Regions from separate parts of the Atlantibacter sp. MEI4A-1023 genome, predicted to be linked through region 2. Evidence: predicted binding sites of a transcription regulator. Region 2 holds the regulator's gene; the other holds the start of a gene.

What was found. Region 2 encodes LexA, which represses DNA repair genes until DNA is damaged. Its sites were predicted from a motif close to TNCTGTATGTACATACAGNA; they were not measured.
Region 1: a site for LexA is predicted at 5,636-5,655, ahead of ACVV26_RS12600 (metal-dependent hydrolase). Genes of this name have one in related genera too.

Annotation. Positions count from the first base shown of each region.
Region 1 is NZ_CM149568.1:2,617,429-2,625,429, reverse strand. Features, by position in the region: gene nadE (NAD(+) synthase) at 1-85, opposite strand, end outside; gene osmE (osmotically-inducible lipoprotein OsmE) at 330-677, shown strand; gene katE (catalase HPII) at 774-3,026, opposite strand; gene cedA (cell division activator CedA) at 3,203-3,433, shown strand; gene ACVV26_RS12605 (L-cystine transporter) at 3,503-4,894, opposite strand; gene ACVV26_RS12600 (metal-dependent hydrolase) at 5,023-5,613, opposite strand; gene kduD (2-dehydro-3-deoxy-D-gluconate 5-dehydrogenase KduD) at 5,722-6,483, opposite strand; gene hxpB (hexitol phosphatase HxpB) at 6,624-7,292, opposite strand; gene ACVV26_RS12585 (YniB family protein) at 7,449-7,985, shown strand.
Region 2 is NZ_CM149568.1:4,325,419-4,333,419, reverse strand. Features, by position in the region: gene ubiA (4-hydroxybenzoate octaprenyltransferase) at 1-27, shown strand, start outside; gene plsB (glycerol-3-phosphate 1-O-acyltransferase PlsB) at 62-2,491, opposite strand; gene ACVV26_RS20550 (diacylglycerol kinase) at 2,624-2,992, shown strand; gene lexA (transcriptional repressor LexA) at 3,101-3,709, shown strand; gene dinF (MATE family efflux transporter DinF) at 3,793-5,127, shown strand; gene ACVV26_RS20535 (CsbD family protein) at 5,351-5,560, shown strand; gene zur (zinc uptake transcriptional repressor Zur) at 5,632-6,147, opposite strand; gene ACVV26_RS20525 (conjugal transfer protein TraF) at 6,429-7,721, shown strand; gene dusA (tRNA dihydrouridine(20/20a) synthase DusA) at 7,814-8,001, shown strand, end outside.

The DNA.
Region 1 (8,001 bases), 1.7 Mb from region 2:
AATCCACGCTGCGGCGAATTTCCTGCTGAACGTCAATGTGCGGGTTTACGCCGAGTGCCTGAATAATTTCTTGTTGTAGAGCCATTTACCCCTCCGATCACAGCCTGTCTGATTTGAATTCATATCGGTAAAGTTTAATCCTTAAAACTAACCTGATGTGCCGGAAACGACAAGGCGCACGGCGGTTTCCTCGCCCGAATGGCGCAAATTAAGGCGATTTGCCGCTAAAGGAGAATCGTCCTAAAAAATGCCGTTACGCTCTAACGACTTGAAAAAGGTTAATTTCTCTTCCAGGCTTACTTCACACGCAGAAACAAGAGGAAGACATAATGAATAACAAGTTTGCAGGATTACTGGGTGCGGCGGCTGTCATGACAATGCTGGCAGGTTGTACGGCGTATGACCGTACTAAAGACCAAATTACTCAGCCCGTGGTAAAAGACGTCAAGAAAGGCATGAGCCGTGAACAGGTTCGCCAGCTTGCCGGCCAGCCATCTTCTGAAGTGAGCATGATCCACGCTCGCGGTACTTGCCAGACCTACATTCTGGGTCAGCGCGACGGCAAAGCGGAAACCTACTTTGTGGCGCTGGATGACACCGGCCACGTGATCAACTCCGGCTACCAGACCTGTGCCGAATACGACACCGATCCACAGGCGCCGAAAGCGAAACAGTAAGTTTTGCGTCCCGCATAAAAAAACCTGCTTCGGCAGGTTTTTTTATGTCTCTACACCAGCCATGAACGCCACGGCGCTCATGCCGTGGCGCCGTATTTATGCCGGGATAGCCGGGATTTTGTTGGTCCGTGACCACACCCGATGCTTCTGTAACAGCGTCAGCAGCGTCTCCACCGCATAGCCCTGCGCATCATCGCCTTCAATAATTCCTTCTTCGCCCTGGGCATCCACCCCCAACACCGATTTAAACTGGCGGGCATCACCCAACAGCGTAATCGGCTTCAGGTGCTTATACGCTTCGAGCAGGTAGTAGCGCACATCGCCGCGATCGAGCAGGCCGCTGACCGTGCCGCCGGGGACGATGACCGCGTCGACCGTCAGCGACGGCACACCCTCGAAGGTGCCCATTACGGTGATTTGCGAACCGTCATCCGCCGTGACTTCACCCATGCGTGAATAGAGCAGTTTGCTGTGCACGCCCTGGCGCTTCAGGCCCTGCATGATTGCCAGTAAGTCCGCAGCGCACACACGGTCGTTAAGCAGGATCGCCACCACGCGGCCTTTCACGCTGCCACTCGGCACCGCGTACAGGCTGAGCGCCGCGTCTTTCTTCAGGCCGTTGACATCCTTCGGCGGGGCGGTGTGGATCTGCTCGTCGGTGAGGGTGATCCCCAGGTTCTCCGCCACCGCGCTGGCGAGAGAAACATCGATATGGCAAAGCTGGTCCACCACCCGCTCGCGAATGTAAGCGCGGGCGACCTTGCCCAGCTCGAAGCTGAAGGCATCGATAATATGCTGCTGTTCAACCGGCGTCTGGCTCTGCCAGAACAGGCGCGGATGGGAATAATATTCGCCGAACGATGGGCTGCGCTCGCGGATTTTATGGCCCTCGACACGCTCCTGCCAGGATTCAAATCCCCCGCGTTTCGGGCCAGGAGGCGTCTCGCGCGGCCAGTTGTCGTTGATGGAGTTCGGCTCGTAGTTCGCCGGGTTGGTGTCGATATCCATGCGGTGCATGCCGTCGCGCTGGAAGTTGTGGTACGGGCAAACCGGGCGGTTAATCGGAATTTCGTGGAAGTTAGGCCCGCCGAGGCGGCTGATTTGGGTATCGGTGTAGGAGAACAAACGCCCCTGCAACAGCGGGTCGTTAGTGAAGTCCAGACCGGGGACGATATGGCCCGGATGGAACGCCGCCTGTTCGTTCTCGGCGAAGAAGTTGTCCGGGTTGCGGTTGAGCACCATCTTGCCCACCAGTTGCACCGGCACCAGCTCTTCGGGAATGAGTTTGGTCGGATCGAGCAGGTCGAAATCGAATTTGAATTCGTCTTCTTCCGGGATCAATTGCAGGCCCAGCTCATATTCCGGGAAATCGCCCGCTTCAATCGCTTCCCACAGCTCGCGGCGGTGGAAATCGCCGTCACGGCCAATCAGCTTCTGCGACTCATCCCATACCAGCGAGGCTTTGCCGGCGACCGGCTTCCAGTGGAAGCGCACGAAGGTGGCTTTGCCTTCGGCGTTGATCAACCGGAAGGTATGGATGCCGAAGCCTTCCATGGTGCGATAGCTGCGCGGGATACCGCGATCCGACATCGCCCAGATCACGTTATGCAGGGTTTCCGGTTGCAGGGAAACGTAGTCCCAGAAGGTGTCGTGGGCACTGGCACCCTGCGGAATAGCCCAGTGCGGCTCGGGTTTGACCGCATGCACAAAGTCCGGGAATTTGTGGGCGTCCTGAATAAAGAACACCGGCGTGTTATTGCCCACCAGATCGAAAATCCCTTCTTCGGTGTAAAACTTGGTGGCGAAACCACGGATATCACGCACCGTATCCCCCGAGCCTGCGCCGCCTTGCACGGTTGAGAAGCGCACAAACACCGGGGTGATTTTCTCCGGATCGCTCAGAAAATCTGCTTTGGTAAGATCTTTCAGGCTTTTATAGGGCTGGAAATAGCCGTGAGCCGCCGAGCCGCGCGCGTGGACGATACGCTCCGGGATGCGCTCATGGTCGAAGTGGGTGATCTTTTCGCGCAGGATGAAGTCTTCTAACAGCGTCGGGCCACGCGTGCCGGCGCGCAGCGAGTTTTGATCGTTGGCGATGCGCACGCCCTGATTGGTGGTGAGCGGGAAATCTTCGCTGCCTTTACGGAAATTATCGAGCGCATTGAGTTTTTCATTTGAGGTGTCCGGGGCTTTCAGGCTGCCGGGGGCGGTAGGGTATTCGCCGGGTGCGCTGTGTTGCGGGGCCGGGCGGTGCGAACCGTCTTCGGGAGCCAAAGAATCCATTCCGGGTTGTGATTCACTGGCGTCGTGGATCGGCGCCTGGTGTGAGGGCTTATCGTTATGCGACATTTAACTCGTCTCCTGATTTCATTGCTGAAAATGGGGTCGTTGTTAGGTAAAAACCCTTCTAACTATAGAACAATGCCGACGCGCTGCTTTTCAGGGCCAGAGGTCGGGCTGCAGGGAGGCGTGAGATCCGTTATCATAGAGGCACGAATCTGATTGTTTGATATTGATTGCTGCTGATGAAACCTTTACGCCAACAAAATCGTCGTGTTATCACGTATACGCCACGGATTGAACCTGCACCGCCGGAACACGCGGTACGCATGGAAGGATTCAAAGACGTCTGGATGCTGCGGGGAAAATATGTCGCCTTCGTGCTGGTGAATGACGGCTTTTTGCGCTCCCCGACCTTCACGATCCCGGAGTCTGCGCAGCGCTGGGCGTCACAGATTAAGCAAGATCTCGTTTAGCTTCTGGCTATTTCTGAAATAAAAAAAAACCGCATTTTTCAATGCGGTTTTTTTGCTTTTGAAGGGCGATTAACGGTGCGCGAGTTCGGCTTCTTCGTCGCTGTTCAGGATCGCTTTATCAGTTTGCTTCAGCCACTGGCTGGTCAGCGTACCGGCAGTCATGGAACCGCTCACGTTCAGCGCGGTACGGCCCATGTCGATCAGCGGCTCAACGGAAATCAGCAGCGCCACCAGGGTCACCGGCAGGCCCATTGCGGGCAGCACGATCAGCGCGGCGAAGGTTGCGCCGCCGCCCACACCCGCTACGCCTGCGGAGCTTACGGTCACAATGCCCACCAGAGTGGCAATCCACATCGGGTCCAGCGGGTTAATACCCACGGTCGGCGCCACCATCACCGCCAGCATCGCCGGGTAGAGACCCGCACAGCCGTTCTGGCCGATAGTCGCGCCAAAGGAGGCCGCGAAGCTGGCGATAGATTCCGGCACGCCCAGACGACGGGTTTGCGCTTCGACGTTCAGCGGAATAGACGCGGCGCTGGAACGGCTGGTGAAGGCGAAAGTCAGTACTGGCCAGACTTTGCGGAAGTACTTCAGCGGGCTCACGCCGTTCACTGCCAGCAGCAGACCATGCACCACAAACATGATGCCCAGACCCAGGTACGAGGCGACCACGAAGCTGCCCAGCTTGATGATGTCCTGCAGGTTAGAGCTGGCAACCACTTTGGTCATCAGCGCCATTACGCCGTACGGAGTTAACTGCATCACCAGGCGAACCAGCTTCATCACCCAGCTTTGCAGGGTATCGATAGCGGTCAGCACGCGCTCGCCTTTCGGCGCATCGTCTTTCAGCAGTTTCAGTGCCGCCACGCCGAGGAACGCCGCGAAAATGACCACGCTGATAATGGAGGTCGGGTTCGCGCCGGTGAGATCGGCAAATGGGTTTTTCGGAATAAACGACAGCAGCAGCTGCGGCACGCTCAGATCGGCCACTTTACCGGCGTAGTTAGTTTCAATGGCGCTCAGACGGGCGGTTTCCGCCGTGCCCTGCACCAGGCCTTCTGCGGTCAGGCCGAACAGGTTAGTCACCAGCACCCCCACCAGCGCCGCGATAAGCGTGGTGAACAGCAGCGTGCCGATAGTCAACAGACTGATTTTACCGAGCTGGGAGGCGTTATGCAGGCGGGCGACCGCGCTCAGAATGGAGGCGAACACCAGCGGCATCACAATCATTTGCAGCAGTTGCACATAGCCATTGCCGACCACGTTAAACCACTGGATAGAGGTTTTCAGGACCGGGCTATCTGCGCCGTAAATCGCATGCAGAACGCAGCCGAAGACCACGCCGATCACCAGACCCACTAATACTTTTTTTGCCAGACTCCACTGCCGGTGGCGGGTTTGCGCCAGCAACAGCAAGAGGATAACGAACACCACAATGTTCGCTATTAATGGAAAATTCATCCCCGTTCTCCTGTTTCACTGACAGGCTCGAAGTGGCCCGTCTTTATGGCGCAAAGGGTAACAGAAGACGCGGGGGGTTCTTATAATCAAATGGAATTGATTATATCCAAAAGTGGTTTTCTGCTGGTTTAACGCTCGGTCTGGTGATGAATAAAGCGATCGAACTGATTTTGCAGTGAATTGATCATCTGGGATGACCAGCGGATAGCGCTATTCTCTGGCAGGCCCTGGGGCATCCACACGGCATAAACAAAGAACGCCATGCACAGCACCCGCTCAAGCTGGTTGCCTTTTTGCGGCATCAGGATCGGCAGACGGAAGCGCCAGCGACAGGGCCACAGCAGCGGAACGCCCGCCGGGGTTAGCATATCCGCCAGAATATGGCTGAGATAACCCAATACCATACCCTGAATAGCGTCTGCCGGAATAATCCAGCTATCGGGGACTTTGAGATAGAACAGCGTCAGGGCGATAAACACCGCCAGCAGGCTGTGGGTAAAGCCCCGGTGACCAAAGGCGCGGGCGACGGGTTTAGAGATCCACTTTAGCCGCTGGCCAAGCAGCGATTTGGGGTGATCGATATCCGGCAGCAGACAGGTCAAAATTGCCGACGGAACAATATGCCACCAGTCCCCCTGCGCCAGCACAGGGGTGAGTTCGGCGTTTTTGGCAAACACCGCACACGCAATGGAGAAAAAAAGGTGGCCTTCCGCCGTCATGTTAAAAACCCAGAAAAAAGCTGACTGTCAATTCATCCAGTATAGGGTTTTTATACAGTAGACGGAAGCGGTGACGGTGTAACTCTTTGTCACCGGATTTTCATCGCGTTAGCGTGCCAGCCAGCCGCCATCCACGGCGATGGTGTAGCCATTGATATAGGCCGAGGCGTCGGAGGCTAAAAATACCGCCGGGCCCTGCAAATCTGCCGGTTCGCCCCAGCGCGCGGCGGGGATGCGATCGAGGATTTCCTGGTTGCGGGCAGCGTCTTCTCGCAGTTGCTGGGTATTGTTGGTCGCCATATAACCCGGTGCGATGGCGTTGACGTTGATGTTGTGTGCTGCCCACTCATTGGCCAGCAGCCGGGTTAACCCCAACACGCCGCTTTTCGAGGCGGTATAAGAGGGAACGCGGATGCCGCCCTGGAAGGAGAGCATCGAGGCGATATTAATGATTTTTCCGCCGCCGCCCTGGGCGATAAACTGCCGGGCCACGGCCTGCGATAAAAAGAATACCGATTTAAGATTCAGGTTCATGACGTCGTCCCAGTCTTGCTCGGTGAAATTCAGCGCGTCTTCCCGACGGATAGTACCGGCGTTGTTGACCAGAATATCCACCCGGCCCATGCGTTCTACAGCGGTCTGTACAATGGCATCGATATTATCCTGACGGCTTAAGTCAGCCTGAATGGCGGTAAAACGTCGTCCCAGCGCCGTGACTTTTTGCTCGGTATCGTGCGGAATTTTGCGGTTGACGCCGACGATATCGCAGCCCGCCTGGGCAAGCCCTAGCGTCATTCCCTGGCCCAGCCCGGTGTCACAACCCGTCACAATCGCGACTTTACCCGCAAGGTTAAATGCATCAAGAATCATAATGTCCTCGTTATCTACTGAATGTTATTGAGAAGATCATAGGCAGGGAAAATAAAATAACCAAGATAAAATAAAACAATGTTTCAAAAATATGATGAGGGTATAAAAAAGACGGCCTGAGCCGTCTTTAGAGCGGGAAATTACCCCCGAAGATGGGTAAGGGTGAGCTGTTCCAGCGAGTCGAGTTTAGCGTCAGCGAGGACCCAGCGCGGGTCGGCACGATTTTCTGCTGCGGGCACCACAATTGAACGCATCCGCGCGGCTTTGGTGGCAATCATCCCGTTGACGGAGTCTTCCAGGGTGACGCAGCACAGCGGATCGACGCCTAGTTTGGCGGCGGCGTCCAGATAAACCTGCGGGTGCGGCTTACTGTACGGCAGTTTTTCCGCCGATGAGACGGCATCAAACTGGTCGCGTAAACCCAGTATCGACAGCACGCTTTCCAGCATTCGCAGCGGAGATGCCGACGCCAGACCCACTTTTAGCCCCTGCGCTTTGCATATCGCCACCGCCTCGGGTACACCAGGGAGTGCAGGGCGTTGCTCTTCGATCAGGGTAATCGCCCGGGTGATGATGCGATCGGTCACTTCCGCCTTTGAAGGGCCATTCCAGGGCTGGTGGATAAACCAGAGATCCACCACCAAATCGATGCGTAAACCTAATGTATCAGGCAGTTCATGGCGGCGGGTGACATCCACGCCAAGTGTCGCCATGATTTCCAGCTCCGCTTTATCCCATAGCGGTTCTGAATCAATCAGCAGGCCATCCATATCGAAAATCGCGGCGAGGATCGGGCGCGAATCAGGCATCGGTAATCACTCCTGTGGTTAACATGTTGTGTTATCAATAGCCTGAAAATCAGCTTATCGCTACCGCTTTGTGAATTTCGCAGTAAACTTCAGGCGGAGAATCTGTTGAGCAGGTAGACTTGTTTTCGAGAATGTAGCGTCTTAAAAGGGGAAAGAATGACGTACCAACAAGCTGGACGCATTGCTGTTATAAAACGCCTTGCCGGGTGGATTATCTTTATACCCGCAGTTATTTCAACGCTGATTTCAGTACTGAAATTTATGTATGAGCACAGCGAAAAGCAGCCGGGCATCAATGCCGTGATGCTGGATTTCGCCCATATCATGATTGATATGATGCGCTTTAATACGCCGTTCCTGAATTTTTTCTGGTACAACTCGCCGCTGCCTGACTTCCAGCACCAGGCGAATGTCACGTTCTGGATTATCTTTATCTTCATTTTCGTCGGGCTGGCGCTACAGGCGTCCGGCGCACGGATGAGCCGCCAGGCGCGCTTCCTGCGCGAAGGTATTCAGGACCAGTTGATTCTGGAACAGGCGAAAGGGGCCGACGGCCTGACTAAAGCACAGCTAGAAGATCGCATCGTTGTGCCTCGCCATACTATTTTTCTCCAGATATTCCCGCTGTATATCCTGCCGGTCATTGTGATTATTGCCGGGTATTTCTTCTTTAAGCTGTTGGGCTTTATGTAAAAAAACGCTCCCGGGC
Region 2 (8,001 bases):
CTGGTGTTCAGTTACCAACATCTCTAAATAAAACAGGCGGGATTTCCCGCCTGTTTTGTCTTTATGCGTCGCTCGCCTGAGCCGCCGCGCTTTCGATAGTCAACCGAATATCCGAGGTAATCAGGTCTGCCAGAAGCTGGTAAACCTTCATGGTCTCGGCCGGTTCGGCATCGCCGGTATCGCTGATAAAGCCTTCGTCGCGCAGTGTCGACACCAGGGTGCTGAATACCGCTTTGTCGAAGAATTCCGGCGCGTTAATCCCGTGCAACACCGATAGACGCTGCGCCACCGTACGGCTCTCTTTTTCCAGAGTGCCGCGGTTGATCGACGGGTTGGCGCTCAGCAGCCAGAAGGTGATGGCGTAGCGTTGCAGCGTTTCGCGCACCCCTGCCGCCAGCAACTGGAGCGTACGTGAACGGGCCGGGTTAAGCTGCAATTTCTCGCCGTTTTCCACGATTAACTGCTGCTGCAACAGCTCATCCACCAGCGCATCAAGCACTGCGCCCAGCTCGCTTTTCTCCCAGCGCAGGAACAACTCCGCCTTCAGCATCGGGTAGAGCACTTCAACCTGGCGCAGCAACTCTTCACGGGTAATGTGGCGATGCTGGGCGATCATGGCCGCCAGCAGCGATGGCAGCACCAGCATATGATGGATGTTGTTGCGGTAGTAGGTCATCAACACGGCCTGCTCGCGCGGCAGAATGATAATGTCGCCGATGGTGTCTTTTTCGACTTCAAACTTGTTCATTTGCAGCGCGTGCTCAATCAGCTCGTTGGCGGATTGGGCTGGTGTCGTTGCATCCGGCGCATAAGGCACGTTACGCAGCAGGCTTAAGTAACAGCCGAGCTGTTCGGTCAACTGCTCGCGGGTAAGCGAACGTTGACGCGACGCCAGCAGCGCCGTACAGCACAGGTTCATGGCATTAGCCGCGCCCGCGTTGTTGATGCGCACCATCAGGTCGGCGGCGATGGCATTCACTGTCGGCGTCAGCCAGGCAGGTCGGATCGCTTCAATCGGGTCGATGGAGTCGCGCCATTCGGGCACGTGCTGGTTCAGGTACGTCATCAACGGCATTGGTTCGCCGAAGTTTACGTAGCCCTGGCCCAGGTTGCGCAGCTTGCTCAGCCCGCTAACCATCTTCGCGAAGTTCTCTTTCTCTTTGGTCGCGCCACGCAGCTCTTTGGCGTAAGTACCCACTTCCATCACGTGTTCATAGCCGATGTAGATAGGAACCAGCGTGATAGGGCGGGTGCCGCCGCGCAGCATCGCCTGGATGGTCATCGACAGGGTGCCGGTTTTCGGGTCCAGCAGGCGACCGGTACGGGAACGGCCCCCTTCAACAAAATATTCCACCGAATAGCCGCGGCTGAACAGTTCGCCCAGATACTCGCGGAACACCGTGGAGTAAAGTTTGTTGCCCTTGAACGTACGACGAATAAAGAACGCGCCCAGGCGGCGGAACATCGGGCCCGCTGGCCAGAAGTTCAGGTTGATACCCGCAGCGATGTGCGGCGGCACAAGGCCCTGGTGATACAGCACATAGGACAGCAGCATATAGTCCATATGGCTGCGGTGGCAGGGAACGTACACCAGTTCGTGACCGTCATGCGCCAGTTGGCGCACCCGCTCGGCGTTGTGCACATTAATGCCCTGATAGAGGCGGTTCCAGGTAAAGCCCAGAATGCGATCCATCAGACGAATGGTTTCGTAAGAGAAGTTCGCCGCAATCTCTTCCATCAACGCCACGGCATTTTGCTGGGCTTTTTCATGGGAGATTTTTTTGCTGCGCGCTTCGTCTTCTACCGCGCGGGCAATGGCTTTAGAGGCCAGCAGCTTATTAAACAGGTCCTGACGCGCCGGTAAACGCGGCCCTACGGCGGCCAGGCGCTGGCGGGCGAAGTGCATACGCGCCACTCGCGCCAGCTTCTGGGCAATGGTTTTATCGGTGCCGTGTTCATCCGCCATGCGGCGCAGCGACAGCGAGGGCGAAAAGCGTACAAAGCTGTCGCGCCCTAACCAGGAAACGGCAAAAAATTTCTGCAAGCCGTTCAGCATCCGCAGCGGCGGGTTCACTTCGCCTTTTTCACGGCCCGGCGCGCGCCCGAACATCACCGACACCGGCACCATCTGCACATCAAGTTGCGGATTGCTGCGATGCAGATCGAGATAGTCGTGGAATAACTTAATCGACTCCTCTTTCGGCGTGTAATAGGTGAATACCCGCGGCCCGCCGTGAATAAACACATGGCGCGGCAGCAGAGTGCCGTCAATTTCGAGAGGCTCCAGCGGATCGGGCAAATCGTGTGCCAGACATTGTTGGCGCAGCGTCAGCAAGTCCGCCTTCGAGTTGTACGGAAGAACGTACATAATCGGGCGCGAGGTATCGAGCCCCAGTTCGGCGCACGGATCCGCCGGAATGGATTTGCTTTTTACCAGTACGCGTAATGGTAAATTAAGTAATTTGTAGTAAATTCGTGGCCAGCCGGACATAAACGATGTAAAGCCTCTGGTTAACAATGCAATTGCACCGCAAGAATATCAGAAACAACCGGGAATTTCTGTGGTGCTTACGTTTCGTTGCTCACTGCTATTGATGCGCGTTTTTTAAAAAGGTTTCCTTTCATGGCGAATAACACCACCGGGTTGATACGAATAATTAAAGCAGCAGGTTACTCCTGGAAAGGCATTTGCGCCGCCTGGAAGAACGAAGCGGCGTTTCGCCAGGAGGGCGTCGCGGCGATTGTCGCCATTGCTATCGCCTGCTGGCTGGATGTCGATCCGATTACCCGGGTGTTGCTGATTGGCTCCGTCATTCTGGTGATGATAGTTGAGATCCTTAATAGCGCCCTCGAAGCGGTGGTCGATCGCATCGGCCCGGAATTTCATGAGCTTTCCGGGCGCGCCAAAGACATGGGCTCGGCGGCGGTACTGTTTGCTATTTTACTGGCGCTGATGACCTGGGGCATATTGCTCTGGTCAAATTTGCGATAACTCTTCCAGATGTCGCTAACATGCGGATATTTGCTCATTTTGTGGTTTCAAAATCACCGTTAGCTGTATATACTCACAGCATTACTGTATATGCACCCAGGGGGCGGAATGAAAAGTTTAACGGCCAGACAGCAAGAGGTGTTTGATCTCATTCGGGATCACATCAGCCAAACCGGCATGCCTCCCACTCGTGCGGAGATTGCACAGCGTCTGGGCTTTCGTTCTCCTAACGCTGCAGAAGAACATTTAAAAGCCCTGGCGCGTAAAGGGGTGATTGAAATCGTTTCTGGCGCATCGCGCGGTCTGCGTTTGCTGGTGGAAGAGGAAGAGGGGTTGCCGCTGGTTGGGCGCGTTGCCGCGGGCGAACCGCTGTTAGCTCAGCAGCATATCGAAGGCCATTACCAGGTCGATCCCGGCTTGTTTAAGCCCAGCGCGGATTTCCTGCTGCGCGTTAGCGGTATGTCGATGAAAGATATCGGGATTATGGACGGCGATTTGCTCGCGGTGCATAAAACTCAGGATGTACGTAACGGCCAGGTGGTGGTCGCGCGCATCGATGACGAAGTGACCGTTAAGCGCCTGAACAAACAGGGCAACACGGTGCAGTTACTGCCGGAAAACAGCGAATTCTCCCCAATCGTTGTTGACCTGCGCCAGCAGGCCTTTTCTATCGAAGGGCTTGCTGTCGGCGTGATCCGCAACGGCGAGTGGCTGTAAGCTCTGCTGTCTGATTTGAAGCCGTAGCGCGCCGCGTTACGGCTTTTTGCTTTCCAGAATTCCCTACCGCTACGGATTGCGTCATGCCATTTTTCACGTCTGCTGATAAAGCATTGTGGCGCCTGGCGCTACCCATGATCTTCTCCAATATTACCGTGCCGCTGCTCGGCCTGGTGGATACCGCCGTTATCGGCCATCTCGATAGCCCCGTTTATTTAGCCGGTGTCGCCATTGGCGCAACCGCCACCAGTTTTCTGTTTATGCTGCTGCTGTTTCTGCGAATGAGCACCACCGGGTTAACCGCCCAGGCATTTGGTGCAAAAAACCCGCAGGCGATGGCGCGAGCCCTGGTGCAACCGCTACTGCTGGCGGTGCTGGCCGGGGTGGCGATTATGCTGTTACAGACCCCGCTGATTAACCTGGCGTTGCATATCGTAGGCGGCAGCGAAGAAGTATTACATCAGGCGCGGCGCTTTCTGGAAATCCGCTGGCTAAGCGCGCCTGCGACGCTGGCGAACCTGGTGCTGTTAGGCTGGTTATTGGGGGTGCAGTACGCGCGAGCGCCAGTGATCCTGCTGGTTGTTGGCAATGTGCTGAATATCGCACTCGACCTGTGGCTGGTGGTGGGGCTGGATATGAACGTGCAGGGCGCTGCGCTGGCAACGGTGGCGGCGGAATACATCACGCTGATCGTCGGATTGCTGATGGCCTGGCATGTCATGACGCTGCGGGGCATCAATCCGGCAATGCTGCTCTCTGCCTGGCGCGGCGATATCTGGCGTTTACTGGCGCTCAATCGCGACATTATGCTGCGTTCGCTGCTGCTGCAAATCTGTTTCGCCAGCGTCACGATTTTAGGGGCGCGGATGGGTAGCGATGTGGTGGCGGTGAATGCCGTCCTGATGACGCTGCTGACGTTCACCGCCTACGCACTGGATGGTTTCGCCTATGCGGTGGAAGCCCATTCCGGGCAGGCTTACGGCGCAGGTAACAGCAACCAACTGATTAAAGTCTGGCATGCCGCCTGTCGCCAGGCGGGCCTGGTGGCGCTGATGTTCGCTACGGTTTATGCGCTTTGGGGCGAGCATATTGTTGCGCTACTGACCTCGCTGCCGGTTTTACAACAGCAAGCGGATCGTTACCTCGGCTGGCAGGTTGTGCTGCCGCTGGTTGGCGTGTGGTGTTATCTGCTGGACGGCATGTTTATCGGCGCTACCCGTGGCGCGGAAATGCGTAACAGTATGGCCGTGGCGGCTGCGGGTTTCGGCGTGACATTAATCGCTTTGCCCTGGCTGGGTAATCACGGGCTATGGCTGGCGGTAGCGGTATTTCTGGCATTGCGCGGGCTGTCGTTATGGCTCATCTGGCGGCGCCACTGGCAGCGCAATAGCTGGTTCAACGAGACGGGTCATGGTTAGTTACATCTGCTGACTCTCATTTAATTTCTGAATATCTGTTTGATATATAAAATTTTTGTATCATTAATGCCGATTTTTATCTTTCGCGCTTGGTTAAAGATTCTGAATGTTTCAAACGAGTCGGAATGGTCGACTAAACTCATTATCACGTCCAGCAGATAATAACTGTTAAACACGGACGATAAACATTTAGCGTTTATAACCGAACGATGAGGACTACATCATGAATAAAGACGAAGTCGGCGGTAACTGGAAACAGTTCAAAGGTAAAATGAAAGAGCAGTGGGGTAAACTCACTGACGACGATATGACCGTTATCGAAGGTAAACGCGATCAGCTCGTAGGGAAAATCCAGGAACGTTATGGATACGAGAAAGATCAGGCAGAGAACGAAGTAAAAGACTGGGAAACCCGTAACGATTACCGCTGGTAATCCCCGTCGTTTCTCTGCTTAGCCACCCTCATGGCTACCCTGCCAGGTACAAGGATGTACCATTAACGCCTTCACTTACCGCGTTTTTTCACCTGAACTGAATGGTCGTGACCACAGTGTTCCGGGTGACGGCACGATTCTACCTCTTTGCAGCCTGAGCACAGCCCGTGCGCTTCAATGACATTATGCCGCAGCGTAAAGCCCATATCGGCGGCTAACGCATCCATGATCTTCTCTACACCCTGCGCGCTCTGCTCTTTGACGACGCCGCAGCGGTCGCAAATAAACATCGCTGAAGTATGCGTCGGTTGATCGAACAGATGGCACAGAACATAGCTGTTGGTTGATTCAACCTTGTGAACAAACCCTTGCTCCAGCAGGAAGTCCAGCGCCCGATAGACTGTCGGCGGCTTAGCCTGCGGCTCGGATTCGCGCAGCAAATCCAGGAGATCGTAAGCGCTAATCGCGCCTTTTTGTAACGTCATTAAGCGCAACACTTCGAGGCGCTGCGGGGTCAGGCGTACGTTTCGTTGCTGGCAAAGATCTTCTGCCAGGGCAAGCATATGTTGTGACGTCGTCGTATCCATCAGCATCCCCATGGGTCACGTAAAACGCTTATTTTATCATGATCCGTCCAAAACGCCGACAGTGCGCAGGATCGTTCTTCCGCTTCGTTTTTCGCAAGCTCATCCATACGTATCAGTTCGATTGAAAAAAACCACATCTATAAATATTAAAGACTTACAAATAATGAACATGAGCCGCCTGAAGGCGGCGCGCTTTCAGGGCTCTGACGCCTGTCTTTCATAGGGACATTTGCCGCCAACATTTTCCGCTGTGCAGGGACACAGCGCCTGTTACGCAACCTATGACGAGACAAACTCCTGTGAAAAAAATAAAACTTTCTATAACAGCATTAGCAGTTTTTTTGGTGGTAACGAGTGAGGCCAGGGCGGCTAATACCTGGACGGAAGCGCGTGGAGATGCAATGGGAGGAACCGGCGTCGCGTCTGCGCATTATGGCAGCGGGGTACTGATTAACCCGGCGTTGCTGGCAAAAGCGCAGCCAGAAGATTCTGTCACCATTATTTTCCCCACCGTGGGCGCGCAAATCAGCGATAAAGACAATTTACAGGACGAAATCGATAACATTAGTGATCGTATTGATTACTACAAAGAGGTGATTAACGATTTTGGTCCGGAAGACTTATTGAACCTCGGCGAATCAGTCCAACAGTTTCAGAATGCCGCAGGTGAACTGGCGGATCAGCTAGAGTCGCTGGAGGGCAAAATCGCCACCGCGCGAGCGGGGGCCGGGCTGGCCGTCAGTATTCCCAGCGATATGCTCTCGGTCGCTTTTGTGGCGAAAGGCTATGCCCATGCCCGGGTCAGTTCCTGGATCGATCAGGAGGATATTACGTACCTGAGAGGGATCCAGGGAAGCGAGGCCATTGCCATTGACGTTGCGCGCGATGCCATCCTGAACGGTAGTGATGAGATCACCGATAACCTTCACTCTACCGGTTTTGGTCGCGTGGCGATTGTTTCCGACTATGGCGTTGCTTTTGCAAAGCAATTCGATATGGGCGGCGTGCCGGTTTCTTTCGGCGTGACCCCGAAGCTGCAAAAAACCTGGCTGTATAATTACAGTGTGCCAATTTATGCCTACGACAGTAGCGACTGGAACAGTAGCCGTTACCGTACTGACAATACCGGTTTCAACGTTGACGCCGGTTTAGCCGCCGATCTTAGTGAAAACTGGACCGTTGGCCTGAGCGGGCAGAACCTGATTTCTCGCGATATTAATGCCAAAGAGGTCAACGGTTTTCGCGATAGTTATGAAATTACGCCGCTGGTCACGGCGGGTGTTGCCTGGCATAGCGGTATTTTGACCCTGGCGGCTGATGGCGATCTCACCGAAACCAAAGGATTCAAAAGCGAAGATAACAGCCAGTACGCCGGCGTGGGGGCGGAAGTGCGCCCACTCCCCTGGTTGGCGGTGCGCGCCGGTTATCGTGCCGATATGAAAGGCAATGATAATGACGTGTTTACCGCCGGGCTGGGCTTCGCGCCGTTTAACCGGGTGCATATCGATTTAACCGGTATTGTCGGCGAGAAAGAAACCTGGGGAGCAGGAGCGCAACTTAAAGTCACCTTCTAAAATCACTGGACGGAATGGCGACATTCCGCCCATTTTTACAGAGTGTGGTATAGTGTCGCCCCTTTTTTAACCTGATACGCCATCGTTTGATTATGCTGCCAGAATCTCAACCCACCGTTTTTGCCGCCCATCGCTTTTCTATCGCGCCGATGCTCGACTGGACTGACAGACATTGCCGTTATTTCCTGCGCCTGCTGTCAAGCCATACGCTGCTGTATACCGAAATGGTGACCACCGGGGCGATTATCCACGGCAAAGGCGACTATCTGGCATTCAATGA